DNA from 2 places in the Marinomonas phycocola genome. Region 2 is predicted to be linked to the other one. Evidence: riboswitches for the same ligand, from Rfam matches in the RefSeq annotation. Region 2 holds a riboswitch; the other holds the start of a gene.
What was found. Region 2 has a riboswitch for thiamine pyrophosphate ahead of thiB (thiamine ABC transporter substrate binding subunit). Riboswitches for the same ligand answer to the same signal wherever they lie in the genome.

Region 1: another riboswitch for thiamine pyrophosphate. It lies ahead of thiC (phosphomethylpyrimidine synthase ThiC); the one in region 2 lies ahead of thiB (thiamine ABC transporter substrate binding subunit).

The regions. Positions count from the first base shown of each region.
Region 1 is NZ_JBLIXL010000001.1:207,143-217,827, forward strand. It holds gene ACMUMJ_RS01010 (carbohydrate ABC transporter permease) at 1-826, opposite strand, end outside; gene ACMUMJ_RS01015 (ABC transporter substrate-binding protein) at 901-2,109, opposite strand; gene ACMUMJ_RS01020 (ABC transporter ATP-binding protein) at 2,160-3,215, opposite strand; gene ACMUMJ_RS01025 (ester cyclase) at 3,417-4,439, shown strand; partial or broken gene ACMUMJ_RS01030 (histidine kinase) at 4,666-4,980, shown strand; gene ACMUMJ_RS01040 (DUF1289 domain-containing protein) at 5,208-5,405, shown strand; gene ACMUMJ_RS01045 (hypothetical protein) at 5,540-5,680, shown strand; TPP riboswitch at 5,780-5,882, shown strand; gene thiC (phosphomethylpyrimidine synthase ThiC) at 6,051-8,081, shown strand; gene thiE (thiamine phosphate synthase) at 8,081-9,712, shown strand; gene thiS (sulfur carrier protein ThiS) at 9,712-9,912, shown strand; gene ACMUMJ_RS01065 (thiazole synthase) at 9,914-10,685, shown strand, end outside.
Region 2 is NZ_JBLIXL010000003.1:157,863-168,547, reverse strand. It holds gene ACMUMJ_RS03760 (thiamine ABC transporter ATP-binding protein) at 1-556, opposite strand, end outside; gene thiP (thiamine/thiamine pyrophosphate ABC transporter permease) at 543-2,129, opposite strand; gene thiB (thiamine ABC transporter substrate binding subunit) at 2,156-3,169, opposite strand; TPP riboswitch at 3,217-3,341, opposite strand; gene ACMUMJ_RS03745 (3-deoxy-D-manno-octulosonic acid transferase) at 3,451-4,692, opposite strand; gene msbA (lipid A export permease/ATP-binding protein MsbA) at 4,692-6,476, opposite strand; gene hldE (bifunctional D-glycero-beta-D-manno-heptose-7-phosphate kinase/D-glycero-beta-D-manno-heptose 1-phosphate adenylyltransferase HldE) at 6,477-7,904, opposite strand; gene ACMUMJ_RS03730 (AGE family epimerase/isomerase) at 7,994-9,166, shown strand; gene rfaD (ADP-glyceromanno-heptose 6-epimerase) at 9,184-10,131, shown strand; gene waaF (lipopolysaccharide heptosyltransferase II) at 10,124-10,685, shown strand, end outside.

The DNA.
Region 1 (10,685 bases), on a different contig from region 2:
CGAATACACGATAGGTATCCATCAAATGAATTAATGCGATAAAGTAAATCAATGGCATTAAGTGTGGAATAACGACGTATCTAATGCGTTCGAAACGAGATGCACCATCAATAATGGCGGATTCGAGGGTATCTTGATTGACAGATTGCAGACCTGCATAAAAGATAACGAATGCAAAAGGTGCAACGTGCCAGACACGGTAGAACATCATTAAGAGCTCAATCGTCCAGCCTTGGGCAAACATTGAGATTTCTTCCCCTGTTATGTTTTCTAATGCTCTTGTTAGTAAACCTTCCCCAATAAATAACCATTTAATAGAAAGCGCACCAATGACGGGAGTAATGATAAAAGGCAGTAGAGAAACGAAAATGATAGGGCCTTTGACTTTTTTAGATGCATTATTAACAGCTAAAGCAATTAATAAACCAACACCAATCACTAAAGGGAGAGTGATTAAGGTAAACATTAAGGTAAAGCGTAGTGCTTTATAGAAATCAATGGAGCTAAAAACATCCAAAAATTGCCCATTACTCATCAAATCAGAGACATGATCCGGTTCTAGCAACGCTCGATAAGTATCTAACCCTACAAATACAGTCTGTGTTAAGGGATTATTATTTGCGTCTAAAATAGGAATTGTTTTTTCAGTTGACTCACAAATTGAAGTAGGAAAACTGGGAGTACAGGTTTCTACTGTGACTGTTTCGAATACACCCTGTGTGACATAAAAACTTTGTATAAATACCGACACTAATGGAATGGCAATAAATACAAGCATCATCACAAGCGACGGTGCAACAAAGGTAAAGAAAGTTTTGTTTTTCATGCTCGTTACCGCATTAAATAAACGTTAAGTGGAGTTGGCTTCAAAAAACCAACCCGTTTAAAAAGAGGTATGTATTACAATAATCCAGACTCTTTTGCCGCTGAGATATAATCTTCCTCAACGGACTGTAACGTTTCTTTTGCTGTTTTCTGGCCTGTTAAATAGTCAGACACATTTTTTCCCAATGCGGTATGGATTAATCCGATATTCGCTGTCAGAGGGTAGCTTGGTGTTCTGTTTATTGCATTTTGAATGGCTCCATTACTTAGGCGTGTTGGAACGTATCCTTTTATTAACCATATAGCGGCATCTGTGTTTTCTTTGACCATCTCTTCATCTAAACCTTCTAGAGCAACTCTAAAAGCATTATCCGCTTCTTCATCTGTGATGTTTTTTGCAATAGTAATACCGTCCCACCACATGGTGCTTGCAGGATGACCTTCAGGTATCGATTTAGGCGCTGCGGTCATGTAAACCTTGCCAACAACTTGTGATTCTTCTTTATTGTCGAGAGCTGTTGCGCGAGTAGCCCAAAGATTCGCCATCGCAACATTCCCTTGTTGGAACTGTTTTTGAACAAAAGTAGAGTCGGCGATTAAGTATTCAGGATCCATATAAGCAGTTAGCTTTTTCATCATTTCCAATGTTTTTATGCCAGATTCATTATCAACATTAGGTTTATCACCATCAAATAAGTCGGTGCCGAAGCCCAAATACATATTTATGAATTCCATTGCTAGGTTCCAACCGGTTTTGTAAGTTCCTCCTAACGGATATTGGATAATGTCGGCCTGCTTTATTTTTTCGGCTGCAACGAGTACCTCTTCCCATGTTGTAGGTGCTTCTAAACCGACTTGATCTAAAATATCTTTACGATACATAAAGTGTTGTGTATTGATCATCATGGCAATAGCCATCGTTTTGCCGTCTATTTGGATAAACTGATTGGCGTTCAGGTTTTTTCCATATTTCACGACAAGATCGTCCAGTGGCCTTAATAAACCATTATTCAATAAAGGGACAAAAGTGCCATTTGCAACGCCACTGATATGATACAAAGAAGGGGTTGCAGATAATGCCGCACCAACTTTTGTTTTAAATTCTGAATCAAGGGTGGAGCTGACATTGCCACACTCCGCCATTGATTTTGTAACAGCTTTCCAGGCGGCAAAGCTTGCTGAAATGGTTTTTACTTCTTGAGTGTTTTCAAATGCACAGTCTGCATAGGCAAAAGTGCTTAGGGTGCTTAAAGCAATAAGAGATGTAAGAGTTAGTTTTTTCATTTTTAGGTTCCTGTGTGATTTGTAGAGGCGTTTTATTATTATTGGATTAATTAAATATCAATACGTGATCCGTCTTCACGATTGAACCAGTGTCTTGCTTCCGGTGGGATAATGAAGCTGACGGGCTGACCGATTTTTGCACGGAAAGTTTTATCTGCCTTTGCAATAAGCAGGGCGTCTTTTATTTTTATGGAAATAAGAGTTGAATCTCCAAGTAACTCGATACTGTATACAGGGGCAGTGATGTCGCCTTCTACCTCTGTACTTACTTGAATATCTTCAGCGCGAAATCCCATGGTGATATTACTAGGCAGTTGATTTGAGACATTATCAACCTTAGTATGTTCTGCCGTAAATTGGTTATTTATTATGTCACCATCTAATAAATTCATAGCGGGTGAGCCGATAAAGCTAGCAACAAATGTATTGGCTGGCCTGTCATAAATTTCAGTAGGTGTACCTAGTTGCTGCAGTTCTCCCATACTCATAACTACGACTCTATCAGCAAGGGTCATTGCTTCAATTTGATCATGAGTTACATAAATAGTGGTTGTTTGTAAGGTATGTTGTAAATGCTTAATTTGAGCACGAGTCGAGACTCTGAGTTTTGCATCCAAGTTAGAAAGTGGTTCGTCCATTAAAAACACATTTGGTTCACGAACGATGGCTCTAGCCAAGGCTACCCTTTGACGTTGTCCTCCAGATAACTCACGCGGATAGCGCTCGAGTAATTGGCCCAATTCAACCATATCAGAGGCTCTATTGACTCTTTCATCATGAGTGTTAGAGTCGACTTTACGAATTTTTAAAGGAAACCTTATGTTTTCATAGACAGTGAGGTTTGGATATAGACCGTAGCTTTGAAATACCATGGAAATGTCTCTGTCTTTAGGATCAAAACCATTAACACACGTATCTCCAATGTAAATCTCGCCTTCTGTAGGGTCTTCTAAACCAGCAATCATTCTCATGGTTGTTGTCTTTCCACAACCTGATGGGCCTAAGAATACGATAAACTCTTTATCTTCTATATCTAAATTAAAATCTTTTACGCCAGTGGTAGACCCCCAGCGCTTGCAAATGTTTTTTAACTGTATCTTGGCCATACTCTCACTCGTTTTGTTGATTTCTTTGAATACGTATGCAATAAATAACCATAATTCCTTGATTCTTGCAATATTTTTTTGTATTAACGTTTTGATATATCTGTTTTTAGACGTTCCATTTTTATTGAAATATAAAGATATTTGGGAATCTATTTTATTCTGTAGATTATACTAAATCCATCGTTAGAGGTTATTTTTATCATGCTAATTAATATTAAAAACAAAGGGTTAGTTAAAAAATTGAGAGAGTCACTGTATAACTACTCTGAAAGCAACTTCTCCAGCGTTGTTGATGAGATTTTCTCAGAGAATGCGGTGTTGCAACTTTCTTTTCCGTTTGAAACGTTAGCATCAAAACAAGATTTAATAAGTCGAGTTTTTCGCCCTTTATCGGAAGCGTTTATAGGGTTAGAGCGTAGAGATACTATTGTAATGGCGGGGAGTTCAAATCATCAAAGTCAGTGGGTAGGATGTTGTGGTTATTATACAGGGTCGTTTGAAAAGCCTTGGTTAGATATATTGCCTACTGGTCATCAAGTGAGTATGAGATTTCATGAGTTTTTCCGGATAGAAGAGGGAAGAATTGTTGAAATGCAGGCAGTATGGGATATTCCTGAAGTGATGATGCAGGCAGGTGTTTGGCCATTGTCTGTAAGTCTTGGTCGTGAATGGCATGTTCCTGGGCCTGCAACACAAGATGGCATTATTGCTTCTGATGACAATTCGGAGCGCTCAGCGATAAGCTTGGATATCGTCGCTAATATGTGCGAGTCATTGGGGGAGTTTTCTGATGGGGGCGTTGATGCTATGAAACTAGATCAATATTGGCATCCAAATTGCAGTTGGTATGGACCATCAGGTATTGGTACTGCGAGAGGTATTAAAGGGTTTAGAAACTGGCATCAAATACCATTTTTAAACGCGTTGCCAAACCGTGTTGGAGATACTCAGAAAGGTTTTCTATTTGCTGATGGTGATTACGTGGGGTTCACTGCGTGGCCTGGCATGTCAATGACAATTAGTCATGGCGGGTGGTTAGGTATTGCTCCTTCGAATCAGGAAATTACTATGCGTAGTTTAGATTTTTGGCGTGTAGAAGGCCATTTAATTAGAGAAAACTGGGTCTTAATTGATTTGTTGGATGTTTATAATCAAATTGGTGTTGATGTACTTGGAAGGATGAAAGAGCTAAATAAGGCTCGTTTACTTCAATTTGAAAAATAGCCCACTTACAGCCTGTTTATTTAGACCGAATAAGAATACATGGGCTGTAACGCTGTTTTTGTTTGGTGAAGTACAGAAGTGAATACTGGAAGCACCGTTTTCAGAGGTGCTATTAAGAGTATTATTTAGTTTTTTCATTACTTATATTTTTTATATTACTCATAGACTTAATCGAAAAGATAAAGAGCTACAAGAGCAGGAGTTGAAAACATTACTGTAAGAAAAAATGGCAGAGTCTAGTTATAACGTTTTGCAATCTCAAATGGAGCCGCATTTTCTCTTTAATACATTGGAAAATATTCGTGTGTTAATTGATTTATAGCCTGATTCCTCAAAGAAAATGACGGATCTTTTGAGAGCATCCATAACCAAAGCTCAAACACAAATTATTTGTATTAAAAATGAATTAGAAACCGTAAAGGCTTACTTGGCGATTCAAAAAGTAAGAATGGGGGATCGATTAGAATACAATTTGATTATTGAAAGTGGGTTAGAAGAAGCTAAGTACCTAAGTACGCCCTTTTTACGATTCAACCCCTAGTTGAAAGTGGCATAATCGTATTTTGAAGAATACACCGCGCGGTGATCGTACAGGTGTCTAAAAATCAGTCAAGTTAGTAAAGATGAACAGGGGCGATATTCCTTGATACTTAAAGAATTGAATAGAACCCTTCCAGTTAGCCGAAATAATACCTATCTCTTTAAGCAAATGTAGTTAAAATACCGTAATTTTTTATACACGGTTACTCTTGTTTGAGGAATGTGAAAATGAAGTCACAAGATAAAGGTGTTGTTGTTTCTCCCTGCACCAATGTGTGTAGCTTAGATGATGACGATATTTGTATTGGTTGTTACCGAACGGGTGGGGAAATTACTAAATGGGGTCGGGCAAGCATTGCAGAACAAAAAGAAATATTAGAGAAAGTAAAAGAAAGAGAGAAAAACAGCCCTTTTTACAGTGAGTAATGAAGTCGTATTGTTTAATACGCTTCTTATTCTTATTATTACAGTCATCTCATCGACGTGGCCCTGCAGGTGGGCCAAAAATCATTAAAGCGATATTTTCGAATGGATCGGTCAATACGATCAGTGAGTAGGGTGTGAGCATTGGCAAAGAGAATTGCGTGGAAGAGGCGGGTTCGATCAGTTGGGGCTCTGAAGACGCGTTTACTAATATGAAAAATCGAGTAGAGGAACTGCTTAGTCAAGGGCGCAAAGTCCTAGCCGTCGATGAATTTTAATGTTGCCTGTAACATTAAAAATACGCCAAATGAATATGGCTCTCACATAACCAGACAAATTTTAAGGCTTTACAAGCGTATTATTACTGGGTATTGTGCAATTACTTGTCGGAGTGCCATTTGGCTGAGATCGCTTATAAGCGGGATCCGCAGAACCTGATCAGGGTTAAAAACCTGCGTAGGAAACAAGAAAATCGTAATCTTTTCTTTTCTGCATCGAATGTACTTCTACCGGGATTTTACGGTTGTATTTGGTGCTGTCGTATTAATCCCTGTAGAAAATTTTTGAAGCATAATTCCATTTTTGGAATGCCTTCAATGAGCCTCATTTTAGACAAGCAATTCTCATTTTACTTTTAGGGAACGGCTTATGTCATCGAATAATGAATCAGTAAACAACATTATAAAAAAACCAAATAAAGTCAGCCGAGAAGCATCTCGTCAAGCAGCTAAAGCCTTTATTGAATCGCTTCAAGCGACACCTTTTCCTTCTTCAGAACGCATCTATATTGAAGGTTCAGATCCCTCTATCCGTGTTCCTATGCGTCAAATTAATGTCTCTGATACTGCGATTGGTTCAGATCCAAACAATCTCACCTTTGAATCAAATGACCCCATTTATATTTACGATTGCTCCGGCGCGTATGCAGACCCTAAGGCAACGATCGATGTCCATAAAGGGTTACCAAGGTTAAGAGAAAGTTGGATTGATGCTCGTAAAGATACGGAACAATTAACACAATTATCGTCGAAGTTTTCTAATGAACGCTTAGAAAATGCGGCTTTGGATGAATTACGTTTTAAGAATTTACCAAAACCAGAGAAAGCAAAGCCAGGTAAAAACGTAACGCAGATGCATTACGCTCGACAAGGCATTATTACGCCTGAGATGGAATTCATAGCCATTCGTGAAAACCAAAATTTTGATGCAATTCAAGGCGAGCTCTTGCGTAGACAACATTCAGGGAAAAGCGTCGGAGCGAATATTCAGCAACACATTACACCAGAGTTTGTTCGTGATGAAGTGGCGAGAGGCCGTGCAATCATACCGAATAATATTAATCACCCTGAATCCGAGCCAATGATCATAGGGCGCAACTTCTTAGTTAAGGTGAATGCAAACATCGGTAATTCAGCCGTAACTTCATCGATTGAAGAAGAAGTTGAGAAACTGGTTTGGTCGACTCGTTGGGGTGCAGACACCGTGATGGATTTGTCCACGGGTAAAAACATTCATGAGACCCGAGAATGGATACTGAGAAACTCACCTGTACCAATCGGAACGGTTCCTATTTATCAAGCGTTGGAAAAAGTGAATGGCGTAGCTGAAGATTTAAATTGGGACGTATTTCGTGACACCTTACTTGAGCAAGCCGAGCAAGGAGTGGATTATTTTACTATCCATGCGGGAGTGTTATTGCGTTTTGTCCCCATGACAGCGAAGCGTTTGACTGGCATTGTGTCTCGCGGTGGTTCGATTATGGCGAAATGGTGCTTATCTCATCATGAAGAGAATTTCATTTACACGCGTTTTCGAGAAGTTTGTGAAATTTGTGCTCAATATGATGTGGCATTGTCTTTGGGTGATGGTTTGCGTCCCGGGTCTATTCTGGATGCGAACGACGAGGCTCAGATGTCAGAGTTAAGAACCTTGGGTGAATTAACCAAGGTGGCTTGGGAATACGATGTGCAGGTTATGATTGAAGGTCCAGGCCACGTACCGATGCAACTGATTGAAGAAAATATGGCGGAGCAGTTGAAGCACTGTCATGAAGCACCGTTTTATACATTAGGCCCGTTAACACAAGATATCGCCCCTGCGTATGATCACATCACATCAGGCATTGGTGCCGCACAAATTGGTTGGTATGGCTGTGCCATGTTGTGTTATGTCACACCAAAAGAGCATTTAGGCTTACCAAACAAAGAAGACGTTAAAGAAGGTTTAATTACCTACAAAATTGCGGCCCATGCTGCGGATTTGGCAAAAGGACATCCGGGCGCTCAAGTGCGTGATAATGCTTTGTCTAAAGCTCGTTTTGAGTTTCGTTGGGAAGATCAGTTTAACCTCTCTCTAGACCCAATCAGAGCAAGAGCCTATCACGACGAAACGATTCCTCAGGCGTCAGGAAAAGTGGCTCATTTTTGTTCTATGTGTGGACCAAAGTTCTGCTCGATGAAAATTACACAAGAAGTAAGGGACTATGCCAAAGGTCTTGATGACACAAAACTACAGCGTATTGACGCAACAGAGCTCACGGATTTAGATGCCCAATCAGGTATGCAAAAAATGTCTGAGCAATTTAAAGCACTAGGCAGCGATGTGTATTTAACAACGGATCGATTACAGGATGAGGTGTCACTCAATCAGGGTAAGCAGTTACAACGTGAGGAGGATTAATGTTCTCAACAAACTCATTAATGCCGATTGTTTTGTGTGTCGGGGGCTCTGACCCGAGTGCGCATGCTGGCTTACAAGCTGATATCCGTGTTGGGCAGGATTTAGGCGTGCATATTGTCACCGTTGTCACGTCGTTAACTGCTCAAAACTCACAAGGTGTCTCCCATGTATTTCCCATTGCAAAGCAGCAATTTGATGCGCAGTGGGAAAGCATTTTATCGGACATGCAGCCAAACATTATAAAAATTGGACTCTTGTCTAATTATGAATTAATGCTGGCGACGTCTTTTTGGTTAAAGAAAATAAAGATTGGCTACCCAGATTGTCAAATTGTGCTTGATCCTGTGGGCGTCTCTTCCACGGGGCAGAGCTTATTTTGTTCCTCTATTCATGATGAAGCTGAAGGGCATGATTCGTTTGAATCGTTAATGGCGCTTCTGACAATAGTGGATTGGATTACGCCAAATACCGATGAATTCGCGTTGATGGTGAACCTGAAGGAGGATCGACCGATAATTGATTCATCGATCACTAGCCGTTTATTTGAATGTTTTAATGCGTTTATGGTGCAGTCACCGAGCTTTAGAGAGAAAAAATGGTTGATTAAAGGTGGCCATGCTTGGGGAAAGTCGAATGCTTCTGAAGACTGTGTAGATTGGCTTTTTACCTCCAGTGTGAAGGTGGAGGGTTTGTCTTTCCCTATTGGTTTTTCATCGAAAAGGCAAACACAGAGTCACAGCCGTGGAACAGGATGCAGTTTTGCAACGGCATTAAGTGCTTTTTTGTCTTTAGGGTACGATACGCTAGACAGTATCACCTTAGCGAAAAGTTATATTAATCATGCTCTAGAAAAAAGCTATCAAGTGGGTAAAGGAGAGGGGCCTTTAGGGACGTGTGGTTGGCCAGATAAAATTGAGCATTTGCCCGAGATACTGACTTCAAACGAACAAGACGTTTTTCAATCGGATCGGTCTACTCAGCCATTTTTATCCATGGAGCCTCGTTCATTCGGGTTGTATCCAGTGGTCGATTCCCCTGAATGGATTGAGCGGTTACTGAAAGCGGGCATTCAAACGATTCAATTGCGCATCAAAAACCCTCAATCACCCTGTTTAGACCAAAACATCAAAACAGCGGTCAAGCTTGGTAAACGCTACAGTGCTCAGGTTTTCATTAATGATTATTGGCAAAAAGCCATTGAATACGGTGCTTATGGTGTTCATCTTGGTCAAGAGGATTTGCTTGAAGCCGATTTGGCCTACATTGCCGCGTCTGGGCTTCGTCTGGGGGTGAGTACTCATGGTTATTTTGAAATAGCGAGAGCGCAAAATGTGAGCCCTAGCTACATTGCTCTTGGTCATATTTTTCCAACAAAAACCAAAGACATGCCTTCTCAACCACAAGGTATAGAGCGATTAACAAAATACATTCGCTTGTTATCAGGCGTGTATCCCACTGTCGCCATTGGAGGCATTGGGGAAGCCGCCTTTGATGATGTTTTACAGACCAATGTGGATGGTATTGCGATGGTGACGGCGATTACTGAATCATCTAACCCTGAAGCCGTTGTGACGGGTTTTTTGCAAAGAATGTCTTCTTATAACGTATCAAGAAAAAGGATGACTGTGTAATGAAAGAGATCCAACTTAATGATTCTTTGTTTTCGTTCTCTGGCGAATCGGTGGAAGACTTAATTCGGCATTTAGAATCAAATAAAGAGGGCGTCGCTGTCGCTCTGAATGACGACATTGTGCCTAAAAGCGTATGGGGAAAGACCTTGATACGTCATGGAGACACGGTACTAATTTTTGAATCGATCGTGGGTGGATAACATGAATACGATAAAAAATGATCCTCTTATTATTAGCGACCATTCATTTCAGTCACGTTTGTTTACTGGGACAGGAAAGTACGCCAATTCAGAATCAATGATTGAATCAATTAAAGCCAGTGGCAGTGAGTTAGTCACCTTGTCTCTGCGACGGATGGATTTTGTTAATCAAAGTGATAATATCTTGCAGCCATTACAACAGCACGGAATGAAATTGTTGCCAAATACTTCTGGAGCGAGAACCGCAAAGGAAGCGGTATTCGCTGCGAATTTATCAAGAGAAGCGTTAGAGACCAATTGGGTGAAACTAGAAATTCACCCTGACTCACGCTATTTAATGCCAGATCCAGTTGAAACACTCGAAGCAGCAGAGCAACTTATAAAGCAGGGGTTTATTGTGATGCCTTATGTTCACGCTGATCCTGTTTTGTGTAAAAGGTTGGAGGAAGTTGGTTGTCATTGTGTTATGCCATTAGGCTCGCCTATCGGATCAAACAAAGGATTGGCCAGCCGTACCTTTTTGGAAATTATTATTGAACAAAGCAGTGTTCCTGTCATTGTCGATGCTGGGATTGGCTCCCCTGCGGATGCGGCATTAGCCATGCAATTGGGTGCAGATGCTGTTTTGGTAAATACCGCAATGGCGGTGGCCCGCCAACCAGAATCCATGGGATATGCCTTTTGTTTAGCGGTAGAAGCTGGGCGTTTGGCGTTTCGCTCTGGTCTGGCTATGGAAGAGCATGCGGCGGCGTCGAGCCCAATGACCGATTTTT
Region 2 (10,685 bases):
GATGAGAAATAAGCAATGTTGTTAACCCTAAATCACGAGTTAAATCCACCACCAGCAATAACATCTCTTCTCGCAGACTAGGGTCCAAAGCACTAAAAGGTTCATCCAATAAAAGAATCGGTCTTTTTCTTACCAATGCCCGAGCCAGAGCAACTCGTTGAGCCTGCCCACCCGAGAGCATATCTGGAAACTTATGCATTTGCTCTTTCAATTGGGTTTTATCCAAAGACCACTCAACGGCTTCGCTTTCAGGTTCCGTTAACTTCCCGCTTGGGCGTAAACCAATTGCAATATTTTGCCAAACCGTTAACTGTGGAAACAAGTTATCACTTTGAAATAACGTTGTAATCGGTCTTTCATAAGGTGGCAGCCCTTGCAAATCATCATTACCAAACGTTAATCTTCCATTTCCTTCTATAAATCCACCTATGAGTTGCAGTAAAGTACTCTTACCTTCCCCACTGCCGCCAAGAAGAGTCGTCAAACCTTTACCAATCACCACTTGGTAATGAGCGCTAAATGAAGCCCAAGAATAGGTTAAATCAATGTTTAACACGCTTAACGCCTCCAATAATACGAGTAGAGAACATAAATAACACAACACAAAGTACAACCAATACAACAGCAACACTCGAACCTTGCTCTAACCGATAAGATCCAATTAATTGAAATAGATATAATGGTAGAGACAGCAACCCAGATGAACCAAATAAGGCAATCACCCCCATATCACCTAAACACAATAAAAGTGCGTACCCAAAAGCCTGAGCAACACTTCCTCGAACAATCGGCCATTCCAATAAAAATCGAGCTTTCCCCCATATGCCTAAACTTGCATATAATAAACGATAACGCTTCTCTTGTTGATAAAATACCGGCATCAATGCCCTCAAAACAAAAGGCAGTGCTGTCATTCCATTCACCCAAACAACAATCCAATACCCTTGATCAAACCCCAAACCAATCTGACGGAAAACAAGAAACAACCCTGTCGCAATGACTAAACCGGGTATCATCAAAATACTGTTCCCTAAAGACTCAACCAGTTTAGCAAGCCATTCCAATCGCGGCTGACAATGCCCATAACGAGCAACAAAAACAAAGCCAAGCCCTAAAACCACACTTAATATCGCTGCTGGTATCGCAATCTTTAAAGACACTCCTACGGCTTGCCACATTTTTTCATCTTGTAATGTTTGCCAGAATACAGGCGAAAAAATAGGTTCTAAGATAGCAATAAACGGAGGCAGGATCAGCAACAGAGCAAATACAATTGCACTAATATCAAAAAACTTATTCCAAGCACTGTCTTTTAAAACATATCCTTTCAGAGTTAGCACACTGTTATCTTGCTTCAAAGGTAAGGAAAAACGATAAATTAACATGGCCACACAGCTGCATATTAACACTTGCAATAGGGACAACACACTGGCTTTAGACACATCAAAATCAAAACGAAGCGCCTGATAAATAGCCACTTCTAATGTACTGGATTTAGGGCCACCACCAAGGCTTAGCACAACGGCAAAACTGGAGAAACACAACATAAATATCAGTACAAAAGCCCCCGGCAACGCTTTTCTTATATAATGCCATTCAATTATTTTAAATGCTTGCCAACGAGAAAATCCCAACTGAAGGGCAAGTCGCCATTGTGCTTGAGGAATCAGACCATGAGCTTGCACCAATAGGCGCACTGCCAAAGGCAAGTTAAAAAAGAGGTGAGCTAATAATATCCCCAAAAGCCCATATAAAGGCAGCTCGATCCCTGTCCATGCAGTTATCCACCCACTTCGTCCGTAGACAACAACAATGCCAAGAATAGCAACGATACTGGGCACAACCATAGAAACAGCAAACAATTGGAACAACGCATTACGTCCGAAAAATTGTCGGTGCATCAAAGCCGAAGCGATGGGGACGGCAAGCCCAATACTCAAAACACTGCTCAATAGAGCCTGCCAAAGAGAAAAGCGAACGACACGCCATAAATAGGCACTGGATAAGTAAGACATCCATCTATCCGCTTCTCCATAAAATAAAAGAGCCGCCAAACTGGCAGCTCCTATCAGAGTAAACACAAGAATAAGAAAGAAGGCAGGCAATAAACGCCATTGAACGAATGACATCGAAAACGCACCTATTCTTGTTTTCACTATCTTGTTGTTGCTTCTAACCACTCATCTACCCAAGCACTGCGATTACTTGACACATCTTCTGCGGAAAGGGTAAGTACTTTTGTCGGTTGCTGCAATAAGGAAAATGCTTCAGGTAAGGCGGTTTCTGTTTTAACAACAGGGAACATCCAATTACCAGTCGCAACATGAGATTGGAAACCATCTTCTAAAATAAACGACATAAATTGGCTGGCTAATTCCGGATTAGGCGCATTGTTTAATTGCGCAGCGACCTCCACTTGAGGATAAAAACCTTCTGATGCAGGTGCTGCTTGATATTTATTAACGCCTTCAGCAACCATGTGGTATGCAGGGGACGTTGTATAACTTAACACTACGTCAGATTCGCCTTTCAAAAATAAACTGTAACCGTCATACCAGCCTTTCGTAACAGTAACAGTATGAGAACTCAGTTTTTCCCACGCTTCATCGGCTTTATCGCCATAGACAGATTTCATCCATAATAACAACCCTAACCCCGGCGTGCTTGTTCGAGGATCTTGATAGATAACCCTTAAATCTTGGTTCTCTACAATGTCTTTCAATGACGTCGGTACGGTTGTTAATTTCTCAGTATCGTAAATAAACGCAAAGTAACCTTGATCAAATGGCACAAAATAGTCGTTATCCCATCCATTCGGCACAGTTACTTTTTCGGTATTGACTGAGTGAATGGCTAGCAATCCTGTTTTTTCAGCCGCCGACATTAGATTCACATCCAACCCCAGCAAAACATCCGCTTTTGAAGATGCGCCTTCAAGTTGAATACGAGATAAAATACCAACGGAAGAATCTAGACCAACGTAATTTAGTTCACAACCACACACTTTTTCAAAGTCTTCTTTTATTTTTGGACCAGGACCCCAATCAGAAGAAAATGAATCATAGGTGTATACAGTCAACGTATTGCTGTTATCTGCAATTACAGTTGTTGCCAATAAGCTTGTAGCAAGAACGGTTGCCGGGAAAAAACAAAGAGATGTAAAACGCATTAAGTCGCTCCAATAAAAAATTAACGAGCGGCGTGGTGTGAGGCTGCAAAAAAGCAAGATCTCAATCCCTACGCCAGCATAATCTGGATCAGGTTCAATGGGTTAGCAGGATAAGTTGTGACAACTTATTTATCGCTTCTCAGCCTTATACAAGGCACCCCATGAGATGTGTTCAAGCACGATTATAACGATAATCACAAAAATCGCTAGAAACTTATGATGAGAGGCGTATCAGTGAAGTAACAAGCGGATAGAGAATAAAGACAAAACTCAACGAACAATCAATTTAGCGCTTCACCTACACTATGCAAAACGCGCTCTACAGCACCTTGATTATTCTTAGCGTAGGACATGGATTTTTCTCCCATAAGAAAGCATAACGTTTCATTTTCAAACAGCTGTTTGGTCGACCTTTCAATATCGGCAACCGTTAAACACCGCCAAGCAGCATCGATTTTAATCAAATCTTGGGTAATTTCTTTAAAATTAAACGTATGTTCACCAACCAAAATAGGTTTGGCAAGCAAAGCGGGCTCAATTGGGTTATGGCCTCCTCGTTCAATCAAACTGCCGCCGACAAATACAACATCAGAGCATTGATAATAATAGAGAAGCTCTCCCATTGAGTCACCAATCACTACATCGTATTGAGACCAGTCTTCTATAGTCATTTCACTGCGTTTAGCAACACGATCAAAATGTGCTTTCGCTAATTCATAAACCAACTCAAATCGCTCTGGGTGACGAGGCACCAACAGCAGTAGAGCATTATTAAACATTTTTTGAATGGCTTTATGAGCCTCTAAAAGTAACGGCTCCTCTCCTTCATGAGTACTGGCTCCAATCCATATTGGTAAACACTTACCTATACGCTGCCTCCAATCACTTTCTAACACACTATCAGGGACAGTTAGATCAAATTTAATGTTTCCAGTGACGCAGACAGAATCAGCACCAAGCGTTCGAAAACGCCGAGCATCTGTTTCGTCGTGTGCGCAAAATTGCGTTGGTAGCTGCATGAGCTTTTTAGACAGACTAGGAAATTTGGTGTATTTACGTAAGGATCGCTCACTTAAACGGGCATTAATAATATGAACATCAATGCCTTTTTGCTGACAACGATTTAACAGGTTTGGCCATAATTCGGTTTCAACAATGAGCAATTTAGGACAAGTGAGTTTAGCTAAAAAATTAACAACCGACTTATCCCAATCAATTGGCAAATAATGGTGTTGTACGTTTACTTTAAACAAAGAAACCACCTGAGCGGCTCCAGTCGGCGTCATGGTCGTTATCAATAAATGTTTCTCAGGATTTGTAGCCTGCCACCGGCTTACCAAAGGCCGAACCGCTAAGACCTCTCCCACTGACGCACAATGAATCCAGAGATCCGCATGAATGTCTTCGTCAACCTCACCCATAGCCTGACTAATAGAGTAATTATCATAGGCTTGATCAAATCGCTTAAGCTTACGTAAAATCCAAGGCGTTAATGCCTTTAAGAGCAATTGATAAACCCACATTAGGAATCCTCAGGATCATTAAACTGCTGTTTATGCAATTGAGCATAAGCCCCTTTTCTATTCAGCAAGTCTTGATGTGTCCCCATCTCCACAACATTACCGTGATCAACAACGGCTATGAGATCTGCATTCTCAATCGTTGACAGTCGGTGAGCAATCGCAATTGTCGTTCGGTCTTTCATTAAGGTATCAAGTGCTTGTTGAATTGCGCGTTCCGATTCAGAATCCAAAGCCGATGTTGCTTCATCTAAAATCAAGATAGGTGCATTTTTTAACACAGCTCTCGCTATCGCAATACGCTGCCGTTGTCCGCCAGATAATAACACACCGTTTTCACCTACCATGGTGTCGAGACCAAGTTCAAGCTCCTGTATAAAGCCCCAAGCATTTGCGGCTTCCGCTGCTGCAATAATGTCCTTATCTGAGGCGCCATTTAAATCGCCATAGGCAATATTAGAACGAATAGAGCCATTAAAAAGAACCACATTTTGGTTAACTAACGCGATGTGCTTTCTTAGGTTGTCTAGGCTGAATTGGTTGATCGGTTCATCATCTAATAGCAAAGCACCTTCTTCTACATCATAAAAACGCGGAATAAGGTTAGCAAAAGTCGATTTTCCTCCTCCAGAACGTCCCACTAACGCGAGCGTTTTACCTGCTGACAAAGAAATAGACACATCCTTTAAAACCTGTTTATCTGTATTAGGGTACGTGAAATTAAGGTTTTTGAATTGAATATCACCCTTTACTGCTGATACCTGCTTAGAGCCTGTGTTTTTTTCAATATCCAAATCTAAAAACTCAAAAATACTTTCTGCCGCCGAAATGCCTTTTTGCAAAATGCTGTTTACTTCTGTCAATTGACGCATTGGTTTACTTAACATGCCCGCCGCACCGATAAAAGCGACAAAATCTCCAGCAGACATAGAGGCACTGATTGTAGAGTCTAACGCCATCCAAATAAGTAACGCTAATGCAACCGCAACAATAAACTGAACAATGGGAACATTTAGTGCTTTTGTTATTTCAAGCTTTAATTGAGAGCGACGATTCTCGTTTGCAGCTTGATAAAAGCGTTCCGTTTCAAACGCTGAACCGCCAAAAATCTTAATAACTTCTTGCCCTTTTATCGACTCTGAGGCCACATCCGTCACACCACCCATTGAGTTTTGAATACGAGTACTTAACTTACGAAAACGCTTTGACGCATAGGAAACAATCACACCAATAATAGGAATAATTAATAAGAACAATAATGATAAACGCCAATTGGTGTATAGCATGTACCCCAGTAATCCAATGACAGTAAAACCTTCTCTTAATAAGGTTTTTATTGCATTCGTAACAGAGCCAATGACTTGTTCAGTATCGTAAGTCAGCTTTGCCAGTAAACGACCAGTAGGCATTGAGTGAAAGTAGCTGGATGGTAAAGTAATCAATTTATCAAACATGCTGGTGCGTAAATCAAATACGATCTTAGTTGCTATTTGTGCCATGAAATACGAACTGGTAAAAGTACCAAGACCACGAATGATAAAAATGCCTAAAATTGCCAGGGGTATAAGCAATCGATTTTCCGTTGCTTGCCCATTTGATACCACATCAACGATGTGTTTTAGCAAAGCAGCAAGAGCAGGCTCCATTGCCGCATACATCATAAAACCTATAACACTTAATACGAGGTAATGCCAAGACCCTTTTAAGTACCTTAGTAATCGAAAATAAAGTTGGCGTCCTGTTGGCTTTTTTTTCAGCTCCGACGACTGTTTGCCCGTTTGACTCATTTACAAATTGGCCTTTTCTATAATTTTAGTGGTGGAGTACCCATCAACAAAAGTCAGCACCTTCACTTCACCACCGGAATTCAGCACATGCTCTGCGCCTACAATCGTATCAATAGAGTAATCTCCACCTTTTACAAGCACATCAGGAGAAAGCGCTTCTATCAATTCTTTAGGTGTGCCTTCATCAAACCAAGTTACCCAATCTATTGCACCAACCCCCTCTAAGACGGCCATTCGATGCTCTAAATTATTAATAGGGCGCTTATCGCCTTTTAAACGTTTAACAGATGAATCGGTATTCACCGCCACAATAAGACGATCACCAAGCGCTTTTGCTTGTTTCATATACGTCACGTGTCCAGGATGTAAGATGTCAAAACAGCCATTGGTAAACACTACTTTCTCATCATTTAATTGAGCTAACTTAATTTGCTCCAACAACTCTTGGGGAGACAAAACGCCGAAATTATTAGTACGAGTTCGAGCAAACATAATGGCTTCAAGCTGTTCAGACGAAATAGTTGCGGTACCTAATTTTCCAATAACGTAACCCGCAGCTTGATTTGCATACTCTACCGCATCTGTTAATCGTTTACTGGTCACAAAAATCGAAGCTAATACAGCAATCACAGTATCGCCGGCACCAGTAACATCAAATACTTCACGTGCCGCTGTAGCAAGTGAAAATGGCGCCTTGCTCTCTTCAAATAACATAAGGCCATCTTCACCTCTCGTAACCAACAAAGCCTTCCAACAATATTGTTTAAGCAAGGCTTCTCCTCGCTGAATCAAATCTTTAGTATCGTGACATTGGCCAACAATTGTTTCAAATTCGCTGAGGTTAGGCTTAACTAAAGTTGCCCCTTGGTAAATTGAGAAGTCCTTCCCTTTGGGGTCCACAAAAGAAGGTACAGAATGTCTATTGGCTAACTGAATTAATGCTTGAATGCCAGATAGGGTCCCTTTCGCGTAATCTGAGAAAATAACCGCATCACAATCATTAATCACGTTACCGACTAGAGATTCAACCTCCACTCGATGATCAAAACTCGCAAAGTCTTCTTCAAAATCCACTCGAATAAGTTGTTGATGGCGGCTAATTACCCTCAACTTAGTGATGGTTGGCAAGTCATCACTTTTAAAAAAATGACACTGGACATTTTCATTAACCAAGCAGGTTTCAAGCGCAGTGGCATTTTCGTCTTTACCGACAATGCCAATGAGAGTCACTTTAACGCCTAATTTCGCCAAACCCAATGCAACGTTAGCCGCACCACCAGCACGATCTTCAACACCAGAAACTTTCACCACCTGAACCGGGGCTTCCGGAGAGATACGGGATGTGCCACCATGCCAATAACGATCTAGCATCACATCACCCACAACCAAGACATGTTTTTCTTTAAAATTCAGATAAGAAGAGTTCATAGCCATAATAGTATTCGATTTTTGAGGTCGAGCATCTTATCATATTCAATAGCTAAGTTGGATACACTAAAAAATAAGGCGCGACAGTAATGATATTGGGATTGATTAAAAAGAATTGCCAAAGCTTTGTTTTTGGACAACTACTCAAACAATGGAACATTCACGGTTTTCACCCTACTTTAAATTACAGCTACGAAAGCTTAACAACAGAGTGGAAAGTCAATCCGGTTGGTAGAGTTAGATTATTAACACAGTGCCGCCAACTTTATACTTTTGCCCATGCCTCTATGGTCGATGACAATCCAGAGTGGGAGGCACGTTTGCGCCCTCTTTTTGAGTTTATCACTCAACGTTACTATAAAGATCATCGCTGGATTTTTTCTCTAGATGATAAATTAGACATTCTCGATGAAAAAAGCGATGCCTATGCACTTGCTTTCGTAATGCTTTCCTTTAGTTTCTATTATCAAGCCACAAAGGACCCACGAGCATTCGAGCTTATCGAATCGACGCACCATTTTTTACAAACACACATGCGTTCACCTAAAGGGGGCTATTACGAGTCCTACCCTTTAGATACGAACGTGGTTCGTCGCCAAAACCCTCATATGCACTTATTAGAAGGGTATATTGCTGCGTACAATAGCACTCAAAAAGATGACTATAAGAATTCAATAATAGAGCTTTTAACGCTAGCAAAAACACACTTTTTTGATACTAATACCAACAGCTTAAGAGAGTTTTTCACTCAAGACTGGCAGTATGATTCCGTTGCAGGGCACATTGTTGAACCAGGGCATCATTTTGAATGGGTTTGGTTATTGCACCAAGCGTATAAAATTGAAGCAGACCCTGATTATTTAACCTTAGCTAACGCATTATGGAAAAAAGCCATTACATATGGCCTCGATCCTAAAGGTGGGATTTATAATCAAATCCATGCACAAACGAATCAAGTCATTGATAAAGAAAAGCGTATTTGGCCACTTACCGAATATTTAAAAGCGCTGTGTGTTCATATTAATCATAAAAAGACTCAAGAAGAACATGTAAAAGAAGCACTCAGCCTTGCTTTCACTCACTATTTTCATCCAGACGGTCATTGGAATGAGTTTTTAGACGAGAACAATCACGCAAAAGAACACCCTCTCCCAGGGACAAGCAGTTATCATATATTTTTAGGTTTATGGGAAGTCATTCATTGGTCAGACCAGGCACAAAGTCAAACACTTCAAACTCACTTAAACCAATCAAACATTTAGTATTATAGGAAAACAATATGTACGTAGTTACTGGTGGCGCAGGTTTCATTGGCAGTAATATTATTCACGCATTAAACAAAAGAGGCATTGATGACATATTGGTTGTTGATGATCTAACTGACGGTAAAAAATGTCGTAATCTAAGTGACCTAAACATAGCCGATTATATGGACATGCACGATTTTTTAGATGCCATAAAAAGTGACACTCTTGGCATCAATGTCACAGCCATATTCCATGAAGGTGCATGTTCAGCCACGACAGAATGGAATGGCAAGTTTGTCATGGACGTAAACTATCAATACTCTAAAGTGGTTTTACATTATTGCCTAGATAAGAAAATCCCTTTCTCTTATGCATCCTCTGCATCGGTTTATGGAGCGGGCCCTGTTTTTAAAGAAGACCGTTCTCAAGAAACGCCTTTAAACATGTATGCGTTCTCCAAGTTCCAATTTGATCAGTACCTGCGTCGTTTACTACCGACTATTGAAAGCCAAGTTTGTGGGTTTCGATATTTCAATGTTTACGGGCCTCGCGAACAACATAAAGGTGCCATGGCAAGCGTTGCCTTTCATTTGCGTAATCAAATTCTTGCGGGAGAGAATCCAAAACTGTTTGGTGAATACGATGGTTACGAAGCGGGCGGACAAAGCCGTGACTTTATCTACGTCGAAGATTTGGTTAATACCAAACTTTGGTTCCTTGATAACCCTGAACAGTCTGGCATATTCAATTTGGGCACAGGCAAAGCCGAACCTTTCAGAACAATCGCTGAAACCGTCATTCAATATTATGGCAAAGGTGTGATTGAATACATTGACTTCCCAGAACATTTAAAAGGGGTATATCAAAGCTTTACCGAAGCCGACATCAGTCATTTACGCAGTGTGGGCTATCAAGGCAGCTTCCGTGGACTAGCTCAAGGGGTGACAGACTATTTAACTTGGATGGAACAACATGGCTAAATATCTCATCGTAGGCCCATCTTGGGTAGGCGACATGGTGATGGCTCAAAGTGTATTCAGCCGTATAAAGCAAGATGATCCAACGGCGATAATTGACGTTATTGGCCCCGCTTGGTCTGCTCCGATCTTAGCGAGAATGATTGAAGTTAGAAAATCAATTACATTAGAGACAGGGCACGGCGAATGGGGAATAAAGACCCGTAGAACATTGGGAAAAACATTACAATCAGAGCGCTACGATAAAGCCATTGTCCTACCACGATCATGGAAATCGGCTCTTGTGCCTTTTTTCGCCAATATTCCACAGCGAGTTGGGTTTCATGGGGAGCAACGCTTTGTACTATTAACAGAGCGAAGAAAGCTTGATAAAAGCGTTTTAAACCAAACAGTGAAACGCTTTACTTCCTTAGGTGTTGAACAAGATAAAGCTTATCCACCTGAGCCTATTATACACCCTCAACTATCAGTGGATAAAAATAATCAACAAACCTTACTGTCATCACTCAATCTTTCGAAAGACAAACCCGCTATTGCGTTAATGGCTGGAGCTGAAT